One region of the Pseudomonas sp. H3_E07 genome, then DNA from elsewhere that is predicted to be linked to it. Evidence: predicted binding sites of a transcription regulator. Region 1 holds the regulator's gene; each other region holds the start of a gene.

Region 1 (4,675 bases):
GAGCGATACGCTGCTGGGCTTTGGGGCTGGGGTGATGTTGGCGGCGACCGCGTTTTCGCTGATCGTGCCGGGCATCGCTGCGGCTGAAGGCCTGGGGCTCTCGCCCTGGGGGGCCAGTGGATTGATCAGTTTTGGCATTATGTTGGGCGCCTTCGGGCTGTATCTGGTTGACCGCAAAGTCTCCGGCGCCAGCCCGGAAATGCTGGTGGGCACGCCGGACAAACCGGTGATCCCGCCGCGTATCTGGCTGTTTGTGTTTGCCATCATTGCCCACAATATCCCGGAAGGCATGGCTGTGGGTGTCTCGGCGGGCGGCGGCATGCCGGATGCTGACAGCCTGGCCATGGGCATCGCCTTGCAGGACGTGCCGGAAGGGCTGGTGATTGCGTTGGTGTTGGCCGGGGCGGGGATGTCGCGGGGCAAGGCGTTCTTGATCGGTGCGGCGTCAGGTCTGGTGGAGCCGGTGTTTGCGGTGCTTTGTGCCTGGTTGGTCAGCCTTGCCGAAGTAGTGTTGCCACTGGGTTTGGCGCTTGCCGCTGGCGCGATGCTGCTGGTGGTGACTCACGAGGTCATCCCCGAGTCGCGACGCAATGGTCATGAAAAGCTCGCCAGCCTTGGGTTGTGCATCGGATTTTGCTTGATGATGGTGATGGACACGGCTTTGGGATAATACCCGCTCCCTTGTAGGCGCCGGCTCGCCGGCGATCAGTCGCGAGTCGTGGATGCTATCGCCGGTCAGCCAGACTTCTACAGGAGGGTTATTCGCCTTCGTCGAAGTAGTTATTGATCAGTGCCACCAGTGCGGCCATCGCTTCGTCTTCCTGCTCGCCCTCTGTCTTCAAGTGAATCTTGGTGCCCTTGCCGGCAGCCAGCATCATCATGGCCATGATGCTTTTGCCATCGACCATGGATTCCGGCGTACGTCCGGCGCGGATCTGACAGGGAAACTGCCCGGCGACACCGACAAATTTGGCCGAGGCACGGGCGTGCAGGCCCAGTTTGTTGATGATTTCAATTTCCAGAGCGGGCATCGCGAAGGTGTTCCTTTCAGCTAAGGTCGCGGTGGCGGACCTGGACATTCTTGAGGGTTTGTTGCAACACCTGGCCCAGGCGCTCGGTCAGGTAGACGGAGCGGTGGTGCCCGCCGGTGCAGCCGATGGCAATGGTGACATAGGCGCGATTGCTGGCGGCAAAACGCGGCAGCCATTTGAGCAGGTAACTGGAAATGTCCTGGAACATTTCCTCCACATCCGGTTGCGCGGCCAGGTAATCGGCCACGGCCTGGTCCAGCCCGGATTGCTCACGCAGCTCCGGCTTCCAGTAGGGGTTGGGCAGGCAGCGCACGTCGAACACCAGGTCGGCGTCCACCGGCATGCCACGCTTGAACCCAAACGACTCGACCAGAAAGGCGGTGCCTGGCTCCGGCTGGTTCAGCAGGCGCAGCTTGATGGCGTCGCGCAACTGGTACAGGTTGAGGCTGGTGGTGTTGATCTTGAGGTCGGCGAGGTCAATGATCGGCCCCAGCAGCTTGGTTTCGTCTTCAATGGCTTCCGCCAGGGAACGGTGAGGGCTGCTGAGGGGGTGGCGCCGACGGGTTTCGGAGAAACGCTTGAGCAGAGTCTCTTCGTCGGCATCCAGGTAGAGCACATCGCAATGGATATGCTTGGCCCGCACTTCCTCGAGCAATTGCGGGAATCGCTCAAGGTGGCTGGGCAGGTTGCGTGCATCAATCGAAACGGCAACCAGAGGCTGAGCCAGTTCGGTGTGGATCAACGCGCGCTCCGCCAATTCCGGCAGCAGGCCGGCGGGCAGGTTGTCGATGCAATAGAAACCGCTGTCCTCAAGAACGTTGAGGGCGGTGCTTTTACCCGAGCCGGAGCGGCCGCTGACGATGATCAAGCGCATGATTACTGCCCGTTCTGTTCATCCAGGACAACCTGGTAAAGCGCCTCGTTGCTTTTGGCGCTGCGCAGTTTGTCGCGTACGTCCTTGCGGTCGAGCATGCTGGCGATCTGCCGAAGCAGTTCCAGGTGCGCATCGGTGGCAGCCTGCGGGACCAGCAGTACAAACAGCAGGTCGACCGGGGCACCGTCGATAGCGTCGAAATCGATGGGAGCGTCCAGGTGAAGCAGGGCGCTGACTGGGGTCTCGCAGCCTTTGAGGCGGCAGTGCGGAATGGCGATGCCGTTGCCAAAACCGGTGGAACCGAGTTTCTCACGGGCAATCAGAGCCTCGTAGACATCTTGCATTTCCAGTTCAGGCACTTCGCGGCTGATCAGGTTGGCAATTTGCTCAAGGGCTTTCTTCTTGCTGCCGCCCGGCGCGTTCACAAGGGAACGGCCGGGGGTCAGGATGGTTTCAAGTCGGATCATGGGGGGAGAGTTAACGACCTGTGCCCTGAAGCAGGCTCAGATTCTTTTCCTTATGCTTTTTAAGTTGGCGGTCAAGCTTGTCTGTGAGCAAGTCGATTGATGCATACATGTCTTCATGCTCGGCATTGGCGACTACTTCGCCACCGGGTATCTGGAGAGTCGCTTCAATTTTCTGCTGAAGCTTGTCGACCTTCATGATGACTTGCACATTGGTGATCTTGTCGAAATGACCCTCAAGCCGTTTCAGCTTCTGCTCGACGTATTCGCGCAATGGAGGGGTGACTTCTACATGGTGTCCACTGATGTTGACTTGCATACAGCTTCTCCTTCGTTGCCAGTGCATAAAGCGGCAGGTAGGACTACCTGCCACTGGAACGCTGTGGCCCGCCCGTCACATCAAACGCTTACGCTCGCTGGAAGGCGCGATCCCAAGGGATTCGCGGTACTTGGCGACGGTTCGACGGGCGACCTGAATGCCTTGTGCCTCCAGTAAACCAGCGATCTTACTGTCACTCAATGGCTTTTTCTGATTTTCCGCAGCAACCAGTTTTTTGATGATCGCGCGAATCGCCGTGGACGAGCATTCACCGCCTTCGGAGGTGCTGACATGGCTGGAGAAAAAGTATTTCAGTTCATAAATACCCCGTGGGGTATGCATGAATTTCTGGGTGGTCACCCGGGAAATCGTCGATTCATGCATGCCAACCGCTTCGGCGATGTCATGCAGTACCAGCGGTTTCATCGCCTCGTCGCCGTATTCCAGGAATCCGCGCTGGTGCTCGACGATCTGAGTGGCCACTTTCATCAGGGTTTCGTTGCGGCTTTGCAGGCTCTTGATGAACCAGCGCGCTTCCTGCAACTGGTTGCGCATGAAGGTGTTGTCGGCGCTGGTATCGGCGCGACGTACGAAACCGGCGTATTGCGGGTTGACGCGCAGGCGCGGCACCGACTCCTGGTTCAGCTCCACCAGCCAGCGCTCGTTGTCCTTGCGCACGATGACGTCGGGGACTACGTATTCGGCTTCGCTCGACTCGATTTGCGAGCCTGGGCGCGGGTTGAGGCTCTGTACCAGCTCGATGACCTGGCGCAGGTCGTCTTCCTTGAGCTTCATGCGGCGCATCAACTGGCTGTAGTCGCGGCTGCCGAGCAAGTCGATGTAGTCGGTGACCAGGCGCTGGGCCTCGGCGAGCCAGGCGGTCTTGGCCGGCAGTTGGCGCAATTGCAGCAACAGGCATTCGCTGAGGCTGCGTGCGCCGATGCCGGCGGGCTCGAACTGCTGGATGCGGTGCAGGACGGCTTCAATCTCGTCCAGCTCGATATCCAGTTCCGGGTCGAAGGCTTCAAGAATTTCTTCAAGCGTCTCGTCCAGATAACCCTGGTTGTTGATGCAGTCGATCAGGGTCACGGCGATCAAGCGATCGGTGTCCGACATCGGCGCCAGGTTCAGTTGCCAGAGCAGATGGCTCTGCAGGCTCTCGCCAACGGAGGTGCGGGTGGTGAAGTCCCACTCGTCATCGTCATTGCTGGGCAGGCTGCTGGCGCTGGTCTGGTAGACGTCTTCCCAGGCCGTGTCGACGGGAAGCTCGTTGGGGATGCGTTCGTTCCAATCGCCTTCCTCAAGGTTATCCACCGTAGGGGCGGTTTCCTGATAGGAGGGTTCCTGCACGTCGGAATTGGGTTTTTGCTCGATGTTATCGGCCAGCGGGTCTGCATTATCGAAGTCGTCGCCTTCTTCCTGGCGTTCGAGCATCGGGTTGGACTCCAAGGCCTCCTGGATTTCCTGTTGCAGGTCCAGGGTCGACAATTGGAGCAGGCGGATGGCCTGTTGCAGCTGCGGTGTCATCGTCAGCTGCTGGCCCATTCTCAGGACTAGCGATGGTTTCATGGCAGGGGCTTAACACCTTATTCGCCGGCGCAATGCGCCATCCACGACAGGGCGCGTGAGCGCCAAACATAAGCAAATTATATGCCTGATGTCGGGGGCTTTGCCTAGAGCGCGGTAACAATAAAAATCCGGAGGTTTTCATTGACTCCCGCGCACCTCGGCAAACGGCCGTGACACCACGATGTTTACAGGCGGAACTCGTGACCCAGGTACACTTCCTTGACCAGATCGTTGGCCAGGATGGTGGCCGAGTCACCTTCGGCGATCAGTTGGCCATCGTTGACGATATACGCGGTTTCGCAGATATCGAGGGTCTCACGGACGTTGTGGTCAGTGATCAGCACGCCAATGCCCTTGGCCTTGAGGTGATGGATGATCTGCTTGATGTCGCCGACCGAGATCGGGTCGACGCCGGCAA
Region 2 (4,675 bases), 620 kb from region 1:
GTCGTCGTTGAGTAGGATGGTCGCGGTGGTCAGGTTGTCGAGTAGCAAACGGTGCAGTGCATCGCTGATGGTCATCAGGACCTCTTTTGGAGCAGCGCGCGGGCTTGAGGCACACGCTGATACAAGGAAAATGCAAAAACCAAACCAAGGATCCGAAAAGAAGCGTGCAAGCCCTGAAATGGGGGTTTTAGGCGCGAAACTGTGGCGTTCTGCCAGCTTGCTCGGGAAGTTTCGAACCAAAATGGGCTGGGCAGGTGGGTAGGGTGCAGCCTATCGCACCAATATAGTGCGGTTTTGTGAAGGTTGTTCAGGAAGTGCTGGGCGGACCGTTTTCAATGCGGGGTGAAAACGGTTCGGGACGGTCAGCGTTGCTCTGACAGTGGCATGCCTGGAGTGCCCGCATAAAAGACCAGAAGCTCAACGGGTGTGTTTCCGGTAATGCCGCGATGTTCGGTGCCCACCATCTCGGCCAGGGTTTGCCCTTGCCTCAAGGTCCGCGAGGCGCCGTTTGCGCGGGTTTCAACGGTCAACTCCCCTGAAACGATGTAGGCAGCGTTCGGCATCGGGTGGGTGTGCCAAGGCAGTTGCGTGCGTGCCGGGATCTTCAGGCGTATCAGCGTGAGCTGCGGCGGGCCGGACGGGTAGGCTGTGTAGGGCGTGCCGTCCCAAGACTCGCTACGTTCAAGCAAGACCTCTTTCTCGATCTGTGCCGCATCCTTTGCCTGCGTGCCGCAGCCCAGCAACGACAAAACTGTCGCTGCTGCAGTCAAGCACTTGAGGGTGTCCATGGTTCCATCCTGTTCGGTCAGTGAACGCTCAGGCTATGGCTGTCGGCCCAGGTGAAGATGCAGGACGGTTCCTCAAATCAAGTAGGTCGAACGCACAGCTCGGCCGTGGCACGGATCATCGCCAGTTGCCGCAGTGGATCGTTCAGCGGCTCATGCACGGCTTCGGCCAGCCACTGTGGGCACTGCGGGTCGGTGCGCTGCGGGGTAAAGTCGGCCAGCTGCTGCAGCAGGCGTTTTTGCAGTTCATCCAGCTGCGGGCGTATCTGTTTGATCAGGTCCGGGCGTGGGTCGTCCGGCGCCTTGCCTTGGAACTGCCAGTCGGAAAGGTGGGTGTATTGCACCAGCTTGTTGGCCTCGATCTGCGCCGAAAAAAACTGCTCGGCGGCGGCCGCGTCCAGCTTGTAGGTCGGTGCCTGGGCGCTAACGCTGGCGATCACCTCTTGTTCGCGCTTTTTATCTTCCACGGGCTTTTTGCTGTCCCATTTGCTCAGGGCTACCTGGTCGGCGATCTCCAGGCGTTCGGCAATGCTGTTGAGCAGCGGCTCCAGAGTGGGCGGCGCAGCACTCGCACTGGCACTGACGAACAACAGAGCGAACACAAGTCGACGTTTCAAGGATGATCTCCTGTGGGAGCGGGGCTTGCCCGCGATGGCGGAGTATCAGTCAATACAACAGGTGCTCGATGCGGCGCAATCGCGGGCCAAAAAAAGACCTCCCGAAGGAGGTCTTTTTTCATCACGCTACATTAAGCAGCGCTACCGGATCAGCAGCTGTAGTACAGCTCGTATTCCAGTGGGTGTACGAAGGTGCGAACCTTGATTTCTTCTTCGCTCTTCAGGCCGATGTAAGCGTCGATGAAGTCGTCGCTGAACACGCCGCCTTTGGTCAGGAACGCACGGCCCTTGTCCAGCTCTTCCAGGGCTTCTTTCAGGCTGCCGCACACTTGTGGGATCTCTTTGGCCTCTTCAGGCGGCAGGTCGTACAAGTTTTTGTCGGCGGCGTCGCCAGGGTGGATCTTGTTCTGGATACCGTCCAGGCCAGCCATTACCAGGGCAGCGAAGGCCAGGTACGGGTTGGCTGCTGGATCCGGGAAGCGTGCTTCGATACGGCGAGCGCGAGGGCTGGACACGTATGGAATACGGATCGAAGCGGAACGGTTGCGCGCCGAGTAGGCCAGCATTACCGGTGCTTCGAAACCTGGGACCAGACGCTTGTAGGAGTTGGTCGACGGGTTGGTGAAGCCGTTCAAGGCCTTACCGTGCTTGATGATACCGCCGATGAAATACAGGGCAGTGTCGGACAGGCCGGCATAACCTTCGCCAGCGAAGGTGTTCTTGCCCTCTTTGGCGATGGACAGGTGAACGTGCATACCCGAACCGTTATCGCCGTACAGAGGCTTAGGCATGAAGGTAGCGGTACGGCCGTAGGCAACGGCAGTGTTGTGTACGCAGTACTTCAGGGTCTGTACTTCGTCAGCCTTGGCCACCAGGGTGTTGAACTTCACACCGATTTCGTTCTGGCCGGCAGTGGCCACTTCGTGGTGGTGCACTTCGATGGTCAGGCCCATGTCTTCCATGGCGTTGCACATGGAGGTACGGATTTCGTGGTCGTGGTCGAACGGCGGAACTGGGAAGTAGCCACCTTTGATGCCTGGACGGTGGCCATGGTTGCCGCCTTCCACGTCTTGATCGGACATCCAGGAGCCTTGTTCGGAGTAGATCTTGAACATGGAGCCGGAGATGTCGGACTTGAACTTCACTTGGTCGAAGATGAAGAATTCTGGCTCTGGGCCTACGAATACAGTGTCACCGATACCGGTCGACTTCAGGTATTCCTCGGCACGCTTGGCGATCGCACGTGGGTCGCGGTCGTAGCCTTGCATGGTCGAAGGCTCGATCACGTCGCAGACCAGGATCAGGGTCGGCTCTTCGGTGAACGGGTCGAGTACGGCAGTGCTGTCGTCCGGCATCAGGATCATGTCGGAGGCTTCGATGCCTTTCCAGCCAGCGATGGAGGAACCGTCGAACATTTTGCCTTCTTCGAAGAAAGCTTCATCCAGCGCGTCGCGAGCCGGCATGGTCACGTGGTGCTGAGTGCCTTTGGTGTCCGTGAAGCGCAGATCAATCCATTTAACGTCATGATCTTTGATGAGTTGAACCGACTTCGACATAGTGTCCTCCGGGTGGCTTCGGGCTGGGGTAGTGGAGTTAGCCCTTAGAATGTGGGTGATGCCGGCGCGGATAGTCCGCCATGGCAACCTGCCTCACAAGAGAGCAAATTGCATGCCAGTGCGCCAACATGGGTTTTCTGCTCAAAAAACGACCCTATAAAGGTGCATTACGACAAAAGACCAAAAATGGCGCACCGCAATGTAGCGCAAAGGCGCACAAATGCACCTATTTAGTGCGTGATACGTGCGATGCATATTAACTGGTTAAACCTTGAGCGATTTCCGCTATAATCCGCGCCCCCCTTTTTCAGCAGGCCCGGCGCGCGCTGTTTCCATGAAATTAATCGTTAAAGTCTTCCCCGAGATCACCATCAAAAGCCGACCGGTACGGACGCGTTTCATCCGTCAGTTGGCCAAGAACATCCGTGCCGTGCTCCGCGATCTGGACCCGGCTGTGGTGGTGAACGGCGTGTGGGACAACCTCGAGCTGGAAACCCGTGTCACCGAGCCCAAAGCCTTGAAGGACATGACCGAGCGCCTGAGCTGCATGCCGGGCATCGCGCATTTCCTGCAGGTGGATGAGTACCCGCTGGGCGACTTCGATGACATCACCGAGAAGTGCAAACAGCACTACGGCAGTGAGCTTGAAGGCAAGATCTTTTCGGTGCGCTGCAAGCGTGCCGGCAAGCACACCTTCAGCTCCATGGACGTCGAGAAATACGTCGGCAGCAAGCTGCGTCGCGAGTGCGGCGCATCCGGAATTTCCCTGAAAGCGCCGCAAATTGAAGTGCGCATGGAAATTCGCGACCAACGGTTGTTTGTGATCCACAGCCAGCACAACAGCATCGGCGGCTACCCGCTGGGCGCCCTGGAACAGACCCTGGTGCTGATGTCCGGCGGTTTCGATTCCACGGTGGCGGCCTACCAGATCATGCGCCGCGGCCTGATGAGCCACTTCTGCTTCTTTAACCTGGGCGGACGTGCACACGAATTGGGCGTGATGGAAGTCGCGCATTTTATCTGGAAGAAGTACGGCAGCTCCCAACGCGTGCTATTTGTGAGCGTACCGTTCGAGGAAGTGCTGGGCGAAATTCTCGGTAAAGTCGATAACGGTCATATGGGCGTGGTATTGAAGCGTATGATGTTGCGCGCGGCCTCGCGAATCGCCGACAAGTTGCAGATCGATGCACTGGTAACCGGTGAGGCGATCTCCCAGGTCTCCAGCCAAACGCTGCCGAACCTGTCGATCATCGATTGCGTCACCGAGAAGCTGGTCTTGCGCCCGCTGATCGCCAGCCACAAGCAGGACATCATCGACCTGGCAGAGCAGATCGGCACCGCCGACTTTGCCAAGCACATGCCCGAGTACTGCGGGGTCATTTCGGTGAACCCCAAGACCCACGCCAAGCGCCATCGCGTGGAGCATGAGGAGAAAGAATTCGACATGGCGATTCTGGAGCGTGCGCTCGAGAACGCCAAGCTGGTCCCGATCGATCGCGTGATCGACGAATTGGGCCAGGACATCAAGATCGAAGAAGTCAGCGAAGCCCTGGCCGGCCAGATCGTCATCGACATCCGTCACCCGGATGCCGCTGAGGATGAGCCGCTGGAAATCGCCGGCATCGACGTACAAACGCTGCCGTTCTATGCATTGAATGCGCGTTTCAAGGAACTGGATAACAGCCGTCAGTACCTGCTGTATTGCGACAAAGGCGTG
Region 3 (4,675 bases), 1.2 Mb from region 1:
GATGGTCAGGGTGACACCGAGGTTGGCGATCAGGCCATTCATGGCGAAACTGCCCAGCGGGCTGGCTGCCGCGGACAGAAAGGACACGGTGGCGAAGATCCGGTTGCGGTGCTGCTTGGGGGTCGCCAGTAATCTCACGGCAGAGGTCGGAATGTTGATCAGCATCAGGCCCACCCCGCCACAGAAGAACGCCAGGGGCACGACGACTATCGATGAGAGCGCGCCGGCCAGCCACATATTGCCCCCCAACAGTGCAAAGCCTGCCGCGACACACAGGTCGCGGGGTACCCGTTGGGTCAACCAGCCGGTGATCGTGTAGCTGCCCGCCAGGATGCCCAGGCCGAAGCACGCATCCAGCAGGCCGAGGTAGGTGATCGGGTAGTGGATAACTGTCTTCACGTACAGCGGCAGCAGGATGGTAAAAAATGGAAACAGGGCAAAGTTGACGAGCATCGCCACAAGAGCCAGGTAGAACTCGACCTTCACCCCATAGACCGCCTTGAAACCCGAGTAAATCATGCGCCAGCCGCTGGAGGTCGGTTCAGGTTCATCTGGGGCGCTGGCGCCGAGGTGGAGTGGAATGGATGCGATCAACACTGCCGCGCCAAGCATCGCAATGAAGTCGACGGCAAACGCCAGCGGGGTACCGAAGCTGAAAATCAACGCGCTGGCCATGGCTGGCCCGAGCAGGTTGGAAATGGACGACAGCATGCTTTTGGTGCGCACGGCCAGTGAGACCTGATCGTCACGCGCAAACAATGGAATGATCGACGACTGCAGCGGCTCGCGCACACCGGCGACGGCACTGCTGACGAGCATCAGGGCGCCGACGCTCCAGGGGTTGAACAGCTGCGTCGCAGATAGAAGAAACATCAACAGCGCGGTCAACACGCTGGTCAGGGAAACCAGCCTGAGGATCAGGATCTTGTTGTACTTGTCGCCCAGCCATCCCAGCAGAGGGCGGGCCAGCACCTGCGCCGCGATGGAGCAGGCGATCATGTTGGCGAAGACGACGGCGGAACCGGTTTCCTGCAAGGCCCACCACGCCACGGCGAGTTGGTTGCAGCGGCCACCGAGCACCACCAGTAAAAAGCTGAATTGTATTTTCAGCAGGCGCCGGTCGAGGGCCGGCAAGCCCCACAGGGACCGGTTGATGCCGGTTATTCGCCCGCTGGCGTCAATCGCGCTTCCAGTTCGGCGACTTTTGCCTCCAGGCTCTCCAGCCGCGCACGCGTGCGGGCAAGTACCACCATCTGGCTATCAAATTCTTCGCGGCTCACCAAGTCGAGCTTGCTGAAACCACTTTGCAGCAAGGCCTTGAATTGGCTTTCGATTTCATTGCGGGGCAATGGGGTGTCACCGCTGAACAGGCGAGAGGCGTGGCCGCTCAGGGCGTCGAGGAGGTCTTTGGGCGCGAGCATGGGAAATATTCCGGAAAACTGTTGGCCGGCAGTGTATCACGCAGCGTCTATAGTCTTTTTCACGACGGCGGGCGCACGCTTTTCGCGCAGAGGGTCGGGCGGCTACGCACTGTTTTTGTGCGCATTGCCGTCGCCCAAAAGCTTCGCAGGTGGGGATAAGTGGGCAAAGGACTGATTTCAGTGATTTTTACGGAGCTGGCAAGGTTTCTGCTTAGACGAACATGACCCATGCACTGATGCAGTCGCTGTGACGAATGCAGTGCGCCGACGGATCAGGGGTACAGGTTTCGTCACCAGTGGTTCGCTGGCGTCGCAAAGGCAAATGCCGAGGCGACGACGCGTTACAAAGCCAGGCACTGCGCTTAGACTTGAGACGGGTTTGTTTTCCTGGGGCAAGTCCACCAATTCGGGAGAGAGTTTTCATGAAGCTAGTCACTGCCATCATCAAGCCGTTCAAGTTGGACGATGTACGCGAGTCGTTGTCCGAGATCGGCGTGCAGGGCATTACCGTTACTGAGGTCAAAGGCTTCGGTCGGCAGAAGGGTCATACCGAGCTGTATCGCGGCGCGGAATACGTGGTCGATTTCCTGCCGAAGGTGAAGATTGATGTCGCCATTGACGACAAGGATCTTGACCGGGTTATCGAGGCGATAACCAAGGCCGCCAACACCGGCAAGATCGGTGACGGCAAGATCTTCGTGGTCAATCTGGAACAGGCTATTCGCATCCGTACCGGCGAAACCGATACCGACGCAATCTAAGCCGCCAAACCCCAACGCCCCAGGAGAAAACAATATGACTCTGCGTAAATTCGCAGGGCTCGGAGCCCTGTTGTCCATCGTAATGCCAAGCCTGGCCATGGCGGCAGACGAAGTGGCTGCTCCAGTCCTCAATTCCGGCGACACCGCCTGGATGTTGACCGCCACCGCTTTGGTGCTGTTCATGACCATCCCTGGCCTGGCGCTGTTCTACGGCGGCATGGTCCGCTCCAAGAATATTCTGTCGGTGATGATGCAGTGTTTCGCGATCACCGGCCTCATCAGCATCCTCTGGGTCGTATACGGCTACAGCATCGCGTTCGATACCACCGGTATGGAACAGGGTGTGGTCAACTTCAACTCCTTCTTCGGCGGCATGGGCAAGGCGTTCCTGGCGGGCGTGACCCCGGCCAGCATCACCGGCCCTGCAGCGCTGTTCCCGGAAGCGGTGTTCATCACCTTCCAGATGACCTTCGCGATCATCACCCCGGCGCTGATCGTCGGTGCCTTCGCTGAGCGTATGAAGTTCTCCGCGATGCTGATCTTCATGGCTATCTGGTTCACCCTGGTCTATGCGCCGATCGCGCACATGGTCTGGAGCGGCAACGGTGGCCTGATGTGGGACTGGGGCGTGCTGGACTTCGCCGGCGGCACCGTGGTGCATATCAACGCGGGTGTGGCTGGCCTGGTGGCGTGCATCGTGCTCGGCAAGCGTAAAGGCTTCCCGACTACTCCAATGGCTCCGCACAACCTGGGTTACACCCTGATCGGCGCAGCCATGCTGTGGATCGGCTGGTTCGGCTTCAACGCTGGTTCCGCGGCTGCGGCCAACGGCACTGCCGGCATGGCGATGCTGGTTACCCAGATCGCTACCGCTGCTGCAGCGCTGGGCTGGATGTTCGCCGAGTGGATCACCCACGGTAAGCCAAGCGCACTCGGCATCGCCTCGGGTGTGGTGGCGGGCCTGGTAGCCATCACCCCAGCCGCTGGCACCGTGGGCCCGATGGGCGCCCTGGTGATCGGCCTGGTTGCCGGTGTGATCTGCTTCTTCTGCGCCACCAGCCTCAAGCGCAAGCTGGGCTACGACGACTCCCTGGACGCGTTCGGCGTGCACGGTATCGGCGGTATCGTCGGTGCGATTCTCACCGGTGTGTTCGCAGCCCCTGCGCTGGGCGGCTTCGGCACCGTGACTGACGTTGCCGCGCAGGTTTGGATCCAGTGCAAAGGCGTTGGCTTCACTGTGATCTACACGGCGATCGTGACCTACGTCATCCTCAAGGTGCTGGACATGGTCATGGGCCTGCGGGTGACCGAAGAAGAGGAGGCCGTCGGCCTCGACCTGGCGCAACACAACGAGCGCGGCTACAACTTGTAAGTACGCGTAAAAAAGATGCCCGGCTTGCCGGGCATTTTTTTGCCTGGCGTTTGTCAGTCATAACACGCTGTGTCGGTTTTTTCGTCGAGTTTGTGATGAGGTTCACCCGGCACTTTTCCGCGTGCCAATGTCTTACAGGCATGTAGGCGTATTCGGCACTTTGTTTTTTCCCAGAGCGCGCTAGAATGCGCGCCGATGGGCGGAGAACTGTATGTGGCAACAGACCTTGATTACCCTGCGGGCCAAGCCCCGGGGCTTTCACCTGGTGACCGATGAGTTGCTGGCCGGCTTGCCTGAGTTGAAGGCCTGTCGCGTGGGCTTGTTGCATCTGTGGTTGCAACACACTTCGGCCTCGTTGACCGTGAACGAGAATGCCGACCCGGCGGTTCTCCGTGACTTCGAACGTTATTTCAACGCGCTGGTGCCGCAAGGCCTTGCCGGGTTTGAACACAACGACGAAGGTCCGGATGACCTGCCGGCGCACTTCAAGGCCAGTCTCCTGGGCTGCCAGCTGAGTTTGCCGGTGAAGGCCGGCCGCTTGGCGATGGGGACCTGGCAAGGTGTTTATCTGGGCGAGCACCGTGATCATGGCGGTGCTCGTAAAGTCCTCGCCACCTTGCAGGGTGATGGGGCATAAGCCACTGGTTATCCCGTGGATGTTGATTTTTTTCCGGCAGCCGTCGACAGAAGGTGAAGCTGGGCTATAACTAATCTGCTTTTCGCAAGTCATGAGGTAGAACATGAGCGACGATGATCTGGAAAACGACGACCTGGAAGTAGGTGACGACGACGACACCGAAGAAGGTCTGGAAGCGGCGGCGGAAGACGTGGCTGACGACGACGGTGGCGATGACGCACCTGCCCCGGCTGCCAAGGGCAAAGCCAAGGCTGCTGTGTCGGTAGATGAATTGCCGAGCGTTGAAGCCAAGAACAAAGAGCGTGATGCCCTTGCCCGTGCGATGGAAGAATTCCTCGCTAAAGGCGGCAAAGTGCAGGAAGTCGAGGCCAACGTGGTGGCAGATCCACCGAAGAAGCCTGATAACAAGTACGGCAGCCGACCTATCTGAGGTCAGTCACCAGCTTGTAGGGAAAAGCCCGCCGTCGCTGCGGGCTTTTTCATG
Region 4 (4,675 bases), 2.4 Mb from region 1:
CAGATCCCGTACGACCTGGCTCTTTGACGTTTTCTCGGCATCTTCAATTTCTTTGAGCAACTGACTGATAGCTTGTTTATTGGACCCTACGTCCTGCGTTGTAGTGTCCGAACGACGTGCATCTAGCGGGTAACTCCCACCCCAGGCAACGTTGCGACGTGCACCTCCAGCCTCTTGGGCGGATGCTGACGAACTCCACATACCAAACCCTCCCCATATGATCCAAACGGCCTACGCCTGAATGAGTGGAAGGAGCGATGTGATACGTTCCGGTAGTCGCGCGTCATCCCCTGACTACAGCAACGGTGGGAAAGGTCCTAAGGCCAAATGACACGCAAAAAAAAGCCCCTCTTTCGAGGGGCTTTCTATAGAGCGCTACCGCATCACGTCATCTGAATGATGGTCTGCATGATGGTGCTCTGGGTGGAGATGGTCTTGGCGTTCGCCTGATAGTTGCTCTGGGCCTTGATCAGGTCTACCAGCTCGTTGGTCAGGTTGACGTTGGAGTTCTCCAGGGAGTTGGCCACGATCGAACCCAGGGTGCCCGCTTGCGGGGTGTCGTAACCTGGCTGGCCCGAAGCGAAGGTCTCTCTCCAGGAGGTACCGCCGGCAGGCTGCAGGCCTTGTTCGTTGTTGAAGCTGGCCAGGGAGATCTGGCCGATGGCCTTGCTCTGCTGGTTGCTGAACGTTGCGAACAGTACGCCGTTACCGTCGATTTTCAGGCCGGTGATCTGGCCGGTGGCATAGCCATCGGTGACCGGTGGGTTGCGGTAGGTGGCCGAGTTGTACTGGGTGATGTTGGCCATGTTGACCGCGATACCGGTCGGGTTGGCATTGGCGCCGTTGGCCTTCCACACACCATCAGTCACAGTTCCAGGGACCCAACCGGTGATGGTCAGGGTCTTGTCGGACACACCGCCGGTCACGACACTGGTCAGCTTGCCATTGCCATCAAAGGTCAGTGCCGACGGTACTGGCGGGGTCGACGGAGTGCCGGTTGGCGCCGAACCGTTAGGGTTGCGGCCATCGATCAGGGTGTAGGCGTTCCACTTGTTACCGTCGGTTTTCACCAGGTACTGCACCATCGGGTGCGCGTTACCCTGGGAGTCGTACAACGTGGTGCTGTACTGGGTGGTAAAGGTGCTGGTGTCGTTCGGGTTGAACGGCTTGGCCGTCTGGTCGATCACCGGCTCCGAGGAGTTCAGGTTACTGGTGGAATCTACCTTGGTGGACGCCTTGGGCGGCAGGTTCGACAGGTTCAGTTGCAGGTCGGTCAGGCCGCCTTTGATGATCTTGCCGTCCGCATCCGCCGCATAACCTTGCAGGCGCGAAGTCCCGGTGTTGTTGGTGATGTAGCCGTCTTTGTCGGCACGGAAGGCACCGCTACGGGTGTATTCCAGCGAACCGTCGCTGCCCTTCTGCACGAAGAAGCCGCCGCCCTGGATCGCCATGTCCAGGATACCGCCACTACCATTGACGTCGCCCTGGGTGAACTGCTGGGACACGGCCGCCAGGTTCACACCGTTGCCGATGCTGTTCTGGCCGGTGCCCAGTTTGGAGGCGGCGTAAATGTCCGCGAACTCCGCACGGGACGACTTGAAGCCCGTGGTCGCCACGTTGGCGATGTTGTTGCCGGTCACGTCCAGTTGTTTGTTGGCCGCATAGAGCCCGCTAAGGCCGATATTAAAAGACATGTTTCTCTCCCTCTGCCGTATTTAGCCGGCTCTATGTACCGATAGTCTGAATTTGCGACAGCTTGACGCTGCCCATGCCGCCTGCCAGGTTCAGCAGCATTTCGCCGCCGGTCTTGCTCAAGGTCACGCTCGTTACCGTTGCCGGCAGCGAAGTGCTCAGGGCGACGGCATCACCCTTGTCGTTCTTGGTGGTGGCATTGAAGGTGTAGGTGCCCGCAGGAGCGACCTCACCCTTGTCGTTTTTGCCATCCCAGATAAAGCTCTGGGTACCGGCGCTCTGGGCACCCATTTCGATGGTGCGCACCACATTGCCGTCTTTGTCAGTGATCTTGACGGAGACATTGCCGGTCGCCGCTGTGACATCCACCGATCCGGTCATGCTCTTGCTGGTATCAACCATGGCCTTGTCGGTCTGGATGATGATCGAGCGCCCGACCAGCGACGACGCCTGCAGCGCTTGCGACGAGCTGAAGTTGCTGGAGATCGCATTCACCGAATCATTCAGGGTGTTGATGCCTTCCAGGCTGCTGAACTGCGCCAGCTGGGCCACGAACGCGCCGTTGTCTTGCGGCGACAGCGGGTTCTGGTTTTTCAGTTGGGTGACCAACAGCTGCAAGAACGCATCCTTGCCCAGCGATTGTTTGCCCGTGGCCTTATTGGCAGCGTCAGTGACGCTGCTGTTGTCCTGGGCAGTTTTGACCTTGGAATTGAAAAGGTCCTGGACTGGCGTGTTGTTACTCGTATCAACGATGGCCATTATTTGGCGCCCCTTATCACTGACCCAGGGTCAGGACCTTCTGCATCATGGTTTTGGCAGTGTTCATCATTTCCGCGTTGGTCTGGAACGAGCGGCTGGCGGAAATCATGTCGGCCATTTCCTCGACCACGTTGACGTTCGGGTAATAGACATAACCCTTTTCGTTCGCGGCGGGATGGTTGGGTTCGTAGCGGGCTTCAAGGTTGCTCTGGTCTTCGACCACACCCAGCACTTGCACGCCGGAGCCTGCGGCCCCCTGGTCCTGGAACAACGAATCACTGCCACCTGCCTGGCCGCCCTGGAACATGGTGGCGAACACCGGGTGACGGGCGCGGTAAGTCTGGTCAATGCTCGAAGACACGGTCTCGGCGTTGGCGATGTTACTGGCGACGGTGTTCAAGCGCGTGGTCTGCGCGCTCATGCCACTGCCGGCAATATTGAAAACACTGGACAGGGACATGGCTTACTCTCCACGCAGGGCTGACATCAGCCCTTTGAATTTGCTGTTAAGCAGGGTGAAGCTGGCCTGGAAGTTCACCGAGTTCTCGGCGTAGGCCGATTGCTCCAGCTGCGCGTCGACGGTGTTCTGGTCGATCGACGGCTGCATCGGCGTGCGATACAGCAGAGACTCGTCACCATTGCTCAGGCCTTGCGCTTCGATATGACGGCTGTTGGTCATGTTCAAGGCGAAGGTGCCGTTCTTGGTCTTGTCCTGCTGTGCAGCGAGCACGGCGGAGAAGTCCAAATCCCGAGCCTTGTAGTTCGGGGTGTCGGCGTTGGCAATGTTGTTGGCCAGGACTTCGGCACGCTGGGCGCGGAAGCCCAGGGCTTGTTCGTGGATACCGAGCGCTTTATCGAAGCTGATGCTCATGGTGGAAACCTTTAAGGGCTGACCTGCTGTTCGTTAACTGGGTTATAGCAAGGTGCATGCCAATCTACTGAAGGCCAGTAAATCAAGGGCTTGAGGGGAGATTGCCGGGTGGCAATGCCAGAAAAGCGGCAAACGCTTTCCGCGTGGCGCCAGTAAAGCGGCAATGGGGGGTTGCCGCTATTGGGAGGGTTGCCGCAAAACAAATGTGGGAGCGGGCTTGCTCGCGAATGCGGTGGAGCAGTCAACTTATCTATGACTGACAGACCTTATTCGCGAGCAAGCCCGCTCCCACATTTAGGTTTGCGTACTATTTGGCCTGGTAAATGATCCCAGGGCTGCACTGCACCATCTGATAATGGTCCGGCAGACCATTTAGCGCTTCCGAAGCGCCGAGGAACAGATAGCCGCCGCGCTTGAGCGTGCCATGGATGCGCAGCAGGATGTCTTTCTTCACTTCGGCCGAGAAGTAGATCAGCACGTTGCGGCAGAACACCATGTCGAACTTGCCCAGGCTGGCGTAGCTGTCGAGCAGGTTGAACGAGCGAAATTCCACACGGTTCTTGATCGGCGCCTTGACCGCCCAACGCCCAGCCCCTTTCGGGTCGAAGTAACGTTGCAGGCGTTCCTGGGACAAACCACGGCCCAGGGCCAGGCTATCGTACTCGCCGGTCTTGCAATTGGTGAGCATGGTGCCGGAGAGGTCGGTGGCGACAATTTGCGCTCCGGCCTTCAACTGGCCCATGTTGGTCCGCTCGAACTCATCGATGGACATCGAAATCGAGTAGGGCTCCTGCCCCGAAGAGCAGGCGGCCGACCAGATCCGCAGGCGCTGGCCCGGGCTGGCCTTGATAGCCTCCGGCAGCACTTTGTTCTTGAGCACTTCAAAGGGGTAGGTGTCACGAAACCACAGGGTTTCGTTGGTGGTCATGGCATCGACCACCATCTCCTTGAGCCCGCTGCGCGGCTGCCCCTGGATGCGCTGAACCAGCTCACCCAACGACTTGATGCCCTGCTGCTCCATCAGTTTGTTGAGACGGCTGGATACCAGGTACTGCTTGTTTTCACCGAGCAATATGCCACAGGCTTTTTCCAGGAAGACCCGGAACTGCTCGAAATCCAAATTACCCGTAGACAATGATACCGCCTCTTAAATCGTGTGACCGCCAGGGGAAATGCCCCCTAGCCGTGATCTGCTGCCTTGATCCGGTCGACTACCCGGGATGCCAGGTCATCAGGACGGAATTTGGCCAGGAAGTCATCGGCACCGACCTTCTTGACCATCGCCTGGTTGAATACCCCCGACAACGAAGTATGCAGGATGATGTGCAATTTTTGCATGCGTGGATCGTTGCG

What was found. The regulator sigma-54, encoded in region 1, starts transcription at its own class of promoters, with help from an activator protein. The targets are predictions, from matches to a motif close to ANTGGCATNNANNTTGCTNT.
Region 2: glnA (type I glutamate--ammonia ligase) is a predicted target of sigma-54. The motif match lies at 3,059-3,078, and genes of this name have one in related genera.
Region 3: glnK (P-II family nitrogen regulator) is a predicted target of sigma-54. The motif match lies at 1,616-1,635, and genes of this name have one in related genera.
Region 4: flgB (flagellar basal body rod protein FlgB) is a predicted target of sigma-54. The motif match lies at 3,367-3,386, and genes of this name have one in related genera.

What each region holds. Positions count from the first base shown of each region.
Region 1 covers NZ_CP162795.1:1,778,818-1,783,492, reverse strand. The annotation lists gene AB4O08_RS08130 (ZIP family metal transporter) at 1-670, shown strand, start outside; gene AB4O08_RS08125 (HPr family phosphocarrier protein) at 759-1,031, opposite strand; gene rapZ (RNase adapter RapZ) at 1,048-1,905, opposite strand; gene ptsN (PTS IIA-like nitrogen regulatory protein PtsN) at 1,908-2,372, opposite strand; gene hpf (ribosome hibernation-promoting factor, HPF/YfiA family) at 2,383-2,688, opposite strand; gene AB4O08_RS08105 (RNA polymerase factor sigma-54) at 2,764-4,257, opposite strand; gene lptB (LPS export ABC transporter ATP-binding protein) at 4,443-4,675, opposite strand, start outside.
Region 2 covers NZ_CP162795.1:2,403,366-2,408,040, reverse strand. The annotation lists gene glnL (nitrogen regulation protein NR(II)) at 1-75, opposite strand, end outside; gene AB4O08_RS10910 (cupin domain-containing protein) at 363-788, opposite strand; gene AB4O08_RS10905 (chorismate mutase) at 866-1,402, opposite strand; gene glnA (type I glutamate--ammonia ligase) at 1,552-2,958, opposite strand; gene thiI (tRNA uracil 4-sulfurtransferase ThiI) at 3,293-4,675, shown strand, end outside.
Region 3 covers NZ_CP162795.1:2,978,183-2,982,857, forward strand. The annotation lists gene AB4O08_RS13445 (MFS transporter) at 1-1,134, opposite strand, end outside; gene AB4O08_RS13450 (accessory factor UbiK family protein) at 1,161-1,421, opposite strand; gene glnK (P-II family nitrogen regulator) at 1,844-2,182, shown strand; gene AB4O08_RS13460 (ammonium transporter) at 2,217-3,554, shown strand; gene AB4O08_RS13465 (secondary thiamine-phosphate synthase enzyme YjbQ) at 3,766-4,191, shown strand; gene sutA (transcriptional regulator SutA) at 4,295-4,621, shown strand.
Region 4 covers NZ_CP162795.1:4,185,909-4,190,583, reverse strand. The annotation lists gene AB4O08_RS19265 (hypothetical protein) at 1-201, opposite strand, end outside; gene flgE (flagellar hook protein FlgE) at 384-1,694, opposite strand; gene flgD (flagellar hook assembly protein FlgD) at 1,726-2,451, opposite strand; gene flgC (flagellar basal body rod protein FlgC) at 2,468-2,911, opposite strand; gene flgB (flagellar basal body rod protein FlgB) at 2,915-3,322, opposite strand; gene cheR (protein-glutamate O-methyltransferase CheR) at 3,630-4,457, opposite strand; gene AB4O08_RS19235 (chemotaxis protein CheV) at 4,502-4,675, opposite strand, start outside.